DNA from 2 places in the Streptomyces sp. Je 1-4 4N24 genome. Region 2 is predicted to be linked to the other one. Evidence: predicted binding sites of a transcription regulator. Region 2 holds the regulator's gene; the other holds the start of a gene.

Region 1 (3,409 bases), 760 kb from region 2:
GGCCCGTACCGGCGTGAAGTGCGGCACTTCACACGGCGGGGGAGCGGGGAGTGGCGGGGAGAGAGGGTCGGGGCCGGTAGGGCCGGTAGGGGCAGGGGGCGCGGGAGAGGTGCGGAGCATGGTGGTACCGCCTGTGGGGTGGTGAGGTCGGGTGAACCGCGGATCACCACCGTGCCGCACGACCCCGCCCGCCCGCTCCGGGCTGTGGACGACCCCGCCTCTGTGGACAACCCGGCCACCCGGGAGAGGGAGGGCCGAGCGCGTCGTCGGGGGGTTACGGCAGCTCGATGCCCAGGTCCCAGCCGGCGTGGACGCCGGTGCACAGGCAGTCGCGGGCGGCGTTGTCGGGGAGTCCGGCGACCGCGTCGAAGAGGACCTCGCGCAGCCGGCCGACGTTCTCGGCGAAGACCCGGAAGACCTCCTCGTGGGAGACGCCCTCACCGGTCTCGGTGCCCGCGTCCAGGTCGGTGACCAGGGTCAACGAGGTGTAGCAGAGGCTCAGTTCGCGAGCCAGGACGGCCTCGGGGTGGCCGGTCATGCCGACCACCGACCAGCCCTGTGCGGCATGCCAGCGCGATTCGGCGCGGGTCGAGAAGCGCGGGCCCTCGACGACGACGAGGGTGCCGCCGTCGACCGGCTCCCAGTCCCGGCCGCGGGCCGCCGAAAGGGCGGCCCGGCGCCCGGTGGGGCAGTACGGGTCGGCGAAGGCCAGATGGACGACGTTGGGGACGCTCCCGTCGGGGAGGGGCTCGCCGTCGAAGTAGGTCTGGGCGCGGGCCTTGGTGCGGTCGACGAGCTGGTCGGGGACCAGGAGGGTGCCGGGACCGTATTCGGGGCGCAGTCCGCCGACCGCGCACGGGCCGAGGACCTGGCGTACACCGAGCGAGCGCAGTGCCCACAGGTTGGCGCGGTAGTTGATGCGGTGCGGCGGGAGATGGTGGCCGCGGCCGTGCCGGGGCAGGAACGCGACCTGGCGGCCGGCGACCTCTCCCACGAACAGCGAGTCGCTCGGGCGCCCGTACGGGGTGTCCACTGTGATCTCGGTCACGTCGTCGAGGAAGGAGTAGAACCCCGATCCGCCGATAACGCCAATCTCCGCGTCAGCCATGCCGGTCACACTATCGGGGCGCGGCGGTGGGGGAAGGCGGTTGGCGGAGACGGAAGGCGGCCGTAAGACCCGAAGGAGGCCCTGACGCCGCGGACCCCGCCGTCGGTGACGGCGGGGTCCGGAGAAGTGCGGGTCAGGCGGCGGAGCTGGTGCCCGAGGTGCTGCCGGCGGACGAGGAGGCGGCCGGGGTGGAGGACTTGCTGTCGGAGCTGCCGGACGAGGAGCCCGCCGAGTCCGAGGAGGACGTCGTGCCCGACGAGGAGCTCTTCGCGGGGCTGCTGCTGGACGACGAGCCGCGGCTGTCGTTGCGGTAGAAGCCGGAGCCCTTGAAGACGATGCCGACCGCGGAGAACACCTTCTTGAGGCGTCCGTTGCAGGCGGGGCACTCCGTGAGCGCGTCGTCGGTGAACTTCTGCACCGCCTCGAGGCCCTCGCCGCACTCGGTGCACTGGTACTGGTAGGTCGGCACTAGTCTTCCTCCTGGCACTCTCACTCGATGAGTGCTAACGACGCTCCATATTGCAGTATTCCCGCCCGCCAGTCCACCGTGACCGGCGGACGGTGACCGACTCCACGCTCGGTCAGGCGCGCGCCAGCTCCCGTTCCCGGTCGTCGGAAACGGCCGGGACCCGGTCGTCGGCGCCGTGCGCCGGGGCGTCGGCGGCCCCGGCCGAGGGGCGCGGCAGCAGGTGGGCGCGGAGCGTCAGCAGCACCGTCAGGGCCAGCGCCGTACCGGCCAGCGGCACCAGGAATCCGGTGCTCGGCCCGAAGCCGTCCGCCAGCTGGCCGGCGGAGGTGGCCGCGGCCGCCTGGCCCAGCGCGACCGCACCGGTCAGCCAGGTGAACGCCTCGGTACGGGCGGCGGCCGGCACCAGCGACTCCACCAGCGTGTAGCCGGTGATCAGGGCCGGGGCGATGCACAGGCCGACGACCAGGCCGACGGCGCCCAGCAGCGGCACCGCGGTGACCGCCCACAGCGGGGTGGTGGCCAGCGCCAGCAGCCCGTAGGCGACGAGCAGCCGGCGCCGCGGGCCGACCTTCCAGGCGAGGGCGCCGCAGGCGATACCGGCGAGCATGTTGCCGCCCGCGAAGATCCCGTAGAGCACGCCGTTGATGCCGGGCTGCCCGATGTGCTGGGTGAACGCCGTCAGCGAGACCTGCATACCGCCGAAGACGGCGCCGATGCCGAGGAACGCCACGATCAGGACGCGTACGCCGGGCACCGACAGCGCCGAGACGCGCGGCCGGTCGCCGGCCTGCGTCCGGTGCACGGCCGGCTGGCTGCGCCGCTGCGCGGCGAACAGCAGCCCACCGGCCAGCGTCAGCGCGGCCTCGGCGACCAGCCCGGCCGCCGGGTGGATGCCGGTGCACAGCGCGGTCGCCAGCACCGGGCCGACCACGAAGGTGAACTCGTCGGTCACCGACTCGAAGGCGGCGGCCGTCGGCATCAGCGGACTGCCGCCGAGCCGGGCGGCCCAGCGGGCCCGCACCATCGGGCCGACCTGCGGCGTCGAGGCGCCCGTGGGGACCGCCACAGCGAACAGCGCCCACAGGGGGGCGTGCGCGAGGGCCAGGGTGATCAGCGCAGCGACACCGGCGACATGTACCAGGACGCCGGGGATCAGCACCGCGCGCTGGCCGAAGCGGTCGGCGAGTTTGCCGCTCTGCGGGGCGAACAGGGCCATCGAGACACCGGTCGCGGCGGACACCGCGCCCGCGGTGCCGTACGAGCCGGTGGTGGATTCGACGAGCAGCACGATGCCGATCGTCAGCATGGCGAAAGGCTGCCGGGCCAGAAAGCCGGGCAGCAGGAATGTCCAAGCACCAGGGGTGCGGAGCAGTGGTCCGTATCCGGAACGGGAGTCCTTGACCGCGGATGCCACGGCCGGGCCTTTCTGCCGCCTGGTAGCGCCACCCGCGAGGTCGTCACGGGTACGCGCCGAGAGCTGTCCTCTCGCGCAGGACCGAGTGATACCGCGTGGTCCGCACCGGGGAAGGTGGCTCTGCGTGGGGCAGGGGACCGCGGCCGCCGAGCGGTCGCGCCAGCTCTGCATCAGGCAGAGTTGGTTCGTCGATGTGCCTCTTCATACTACAGGCCGCGGCGCGTGAAGCCCTGGGATTGGTCAGGGCTTCACGCGGAATTCCTTGGGATCCGTGGAGAGATGCAGCACATTTCCGTGCCCGGGGGTGCGGTGGGACGTCAGTGGTGGCGGTGGCCGCGCCCCGCGGCAGGGCCACCGGTGCCCAGCCAGCCGGCCAGCTTGCCGCCCCGGGAGACCGCCTGCAGCCGCTTCTCCGCCG
Region 2 (3,409 bases):
CCGCAGCTGTTTGATCTCCTGGTACATGCCGTCGGCGGTTTTGTAGCCGGCGGCGAGGAAGCCGAGACCGCCGGCGCCGCAGACGGCGGCGGCCAGCTCGGGTCCGGAGCCGCCTCCCGCCATCGGGGCCTGCACGATCGGGTAGCGGCAGAGATCGGTCAGTGCAGTGGGCATGAGCACATCGTGTCACGCCCACCCCCTCGCTCCGAACCGGGGAGGCGGCTGCCGCGGGGGTCCGCGGCAGCTCCGCGGACCCCGGGCCGACCTGGGCTATCGCCCGTTGAACGCATCCTTCAGACGCGAGAACAACCCCTGCTGCCCCGGCTGGAACTGCCCCGTGGGCCGCTCCTCGCCGCGGAGCTTGGCCAGCCGCCGCAGCACCTCCTCCTGCTCGGGGTCGAGCTTGGAAGGTGTCTGTACCTCGACATGGACGATGAGGTCGCCGCGGCCACCGCCGCGCAGATGGGTCACACCGCGCTGGTGCAGCGGGATCGACTGGCCGGACTGGGTACCGGGCCGGACATCGATCTCCTCCACCCCGTCCAGCGTCTCCAGCGGGCACTTCGTGCCCAGCGCCGCCGCTGTCATCGGGATGGTGACCGTGCAGTGCAGATCGTCGCCGCGCCGCTGGAAGACCGCGTGCGGCAGCTCGTGGATCTCCACGTAGAGGTCGCCGGCGGGGCCGCCGCCGGGGCCGACCTCACCCTCGCCCGCGAGCTGGATGCGGGTGCCGTTGTCGACACCGGCCGGGATCTTGACGGTCAGCGTGCGGCGGGAGCGGATACGTCCGTCGCCCGCGCACTCGTGGCACGGCGTCGGGACGACCGTGCCGAAGCCCTGGCACTGCGGGCAGGGCCGCGAGGTCATGACCTGGCCCAGGAACGACCGGGTGACCTGCGAGACCTCACCGCGGCCGCGGCACATGTCACAGGTCTGCGCCGAGGTGCCCGGCGCCGCGCCCTCACCGCTGCACGTCGTACAGACGACGGCGGTGTCGACCTGGATGTCCTTGGTCGTGCCGAAGGCCGCTTCGTTCAGCTCGACATCGAGCCGGATCATGGCGTCCTGGCCACGGCGGGTGCGCGAGCGCGGCCCGCGCTGCGACGCGGTGCCGAAGAACGCGTCCATGATGTCGGAGAAGTTGCCGAAGCCCGCGCCGAAGCCGCCCGCGCCCTGGCCGCCGCCCGCCTGCGAGAGGGGGTCGCCGCCGAGGTCGTAGACCTGCTTCTTCTGCGGATCCGAGAGGACCTCGTAAGCGGCGTTGATCTCCTTGAACCGCTCCTGGGTCTTGGGATCCGGGTTCACATCCGGGTGCAGCTCGCGCGCCAGCCGGCGGAAGGCCTTCTTGATCTGGTCCTGCGAGGCGTCACGGCCGATGCCGAGGACCGAGTAGTAATCCGTGGCCACTTACGACTCCGCGAGGATTTGTCCGACGTAACGTGCCACTGCGCGTACCGCTCCCATCGTTCCGGGGTAGTCCATGCGGGTCGGTCCGACCACGCCGAGTTTGGCGACTGCCTCGTCGCCCGAACCGTAGCCGACCGTGACGACCGATGTGGACGCCAGGCCTTCGTGGGCATTCTCATGCCCGATGCGTACGGTCATGCCCGAGTCCTTGGCCTCGCCGAGCAGCTTGAGCATCACCACATGCTCCTCAAGTGCCTCCAGCACCGGCCGGATGGTCAGCGGGAAATCGTGCCCGAAGCGCGTGAGATTGGCGGTACCGCCGATCATCAGCCGCTCTTCGGTCTCCTCCACCAAAGTCTCCAGCAACACCGACAGCACTGTCGAGACCGTGCCGCGGTCGTCCTGCTCGAAGGACTCCGGGAGATCCTGCACCAACTGCGGCACATCCGCGAACCGGCGCCCCACGACCCGGCTGTTGAGCCGGGCCCGCAGATCCGCCAGCGAGGTCTCGCCGAACGGTGCCTGGCAGTCGATCAGCCGCTGCTCGACCCGCCCGGTGTCCGTGATCAGCACCAGCATCAGCCGGGCCGGGGCCAGCGCCAGCAGCTCGACGTGCCGGACGGTGGACCGGGTCAGGGACGGGTACTGCACGACCGCGACCTGCCGGGTCAGCTGCGCCAGCAGCCGGACCGTGCGGCCCACCACGTCGTCGAGATCGACGGCGCCGTCCAGGAAATTCTGGATCGCCCGCCGCTCCGGGCTGGACAGCGGCTTCACACCGGCCAGCTTGTCGACGAACAGGCGGTAGCCCTTGTCGGTCGGGATCCGCCCGGCACTCGTGTGCGGCTGGGCGATGAAGCCCTCGTCCTCCAGGACCGCCATGTCGTTGCGGACGGTGGCCGGGGAGACGCCGAGCTGATGGCGTTCGGTGAGGGCCTTGGAGCCGACCGGCTCCTCCGTCCCCACATAGTCCTGGACGATGGCGCGCAGCACTTCGAGCCTGCGTTCACTGAGCATCCCGCGCACCTCCTGTCCGGCCGTCCGCCGTATCGACTCTCCTGGCACTCACACGGGCCGAGTGCCAGACCCGGAGCCAGTGTACGGCCGAGTAGCACGCACACGGCAAGGGCAGCCGCGCACGGCACCCGCCCGATGACCGTGTTCGGCCGATCTGTCGGGCAACGCTATCGCGATGGCGCTAGCGTCTCGGTATGCACACTGCTTGGGAAGAGGCCGGTTGGGAACAGCTCGGTGACGGTGTCGCCAGACGCCGTATGCCGGGGTGGGACGAGACGATCGGGGTGATCGCGGGAACCACCGGCGTCATGATCGTCGACACCGGCGCGACCCTGCGCGACGGCGCGGATCTGCGGCGTGCGATCCGCGGGGTGCTGGGCCGCGGAGTGACGCATGTCGCGCTCACCCACCCGCATTTCGATCATGTGCTGGGCACCGCCGCCTTCGCGGGCGTCGAGGTCTTCGGCGCGGCCGGGCTGGGCGAGCTGCTGCGCCGCGGCAAGGACGTACTGCGGCACGACGCGATGCGGCACGGCGTCGGCCGGGACGCCGCCGCCGAGGCCGCCGATCTGCTGGTCGCCCCGCACCACCACGTCCACGACCAGCTGACCGTGGAGCTCGGCGACCGGCAGGTGCTGCTCGCCAACGTCGGCCCCGGTCACACGGCCCACGATCTGGCGGTCCTGGTACCGGGCCGGGGAGGGTCCCCGGAGATCGTCTTCTGCGGCGATCTGGTCGAGGAGTCCGGCGAACCCCAGGCGGGCCCGGACGCGCTGCCGCAGCGGTGGCCCGGCGCACTGGACCGGCTGCTGGCCCTCGGCGGCGAGGACGCACGGTATGTGCCCGGCCACGGCGCCGTGGTGGACGCCCGCTTCGTCCGCGCCCAACGGGACGCCCTCGCCGCCCGCTTCGGCGTCGCCCCCTCCTGACCACCGCCCGCTCACCCACGGACAGGCCCCCATGCAGAGCAGGCGCTACGGCCCCG

Evidence for each region. Region 2 encodes HrcA, which represses chaperone genes, less so after heat shock. Its sites were predicted from a motif close to TTNGCACTCNGNNNNNCNGAGTGCNAA; they were not measured.
Region 1: a site for HrcA is predicted at 1,589-1,615, ahead of SLV14N_RS23855 (FmdB family zinc ribbon protein). Genes of this name have one in related genera too.

What each region holds. Positions count from the first base shown of each region.
Region 1 covers NZ_CP110836.1:5,423,003-5,426,411, forward strand. The annotation lists gene SLV14N_RS23850 (S-methyl-5'-thioadenosine phosphorylase) at 275-1,108, opposite strand; gene SLV14N_RS23855 (FmdB family zinc ribbon protein) at 1,242-1,577, opposite strand; gene SLV14N_RS23860 (MFS transporter) at 1,690-2,991, opposite strand; gene SLV14N_RS23865 (potassium/proton antiporter) at 3,309-3,409, opposite strand, start outside.
Region 2 covers NZ_CP110836.1:6,182,710-6,186,118, reverse strand. The annotation lists gene SLV14N_RS26930 (nitronate monooxygenase) at 1-174, opposite strand, end outside; gene dnaJ (molecular chaperone DnaJ) at 271-1,407, opposite strand; gene hrcA (heat-inducible transcriptional repressor HrcA) at 1,408-2,424, opposite strand; gene SLV14N_RS26915 (MBL fold metallo-hydrolase) at 2,619-3,353, shown strand.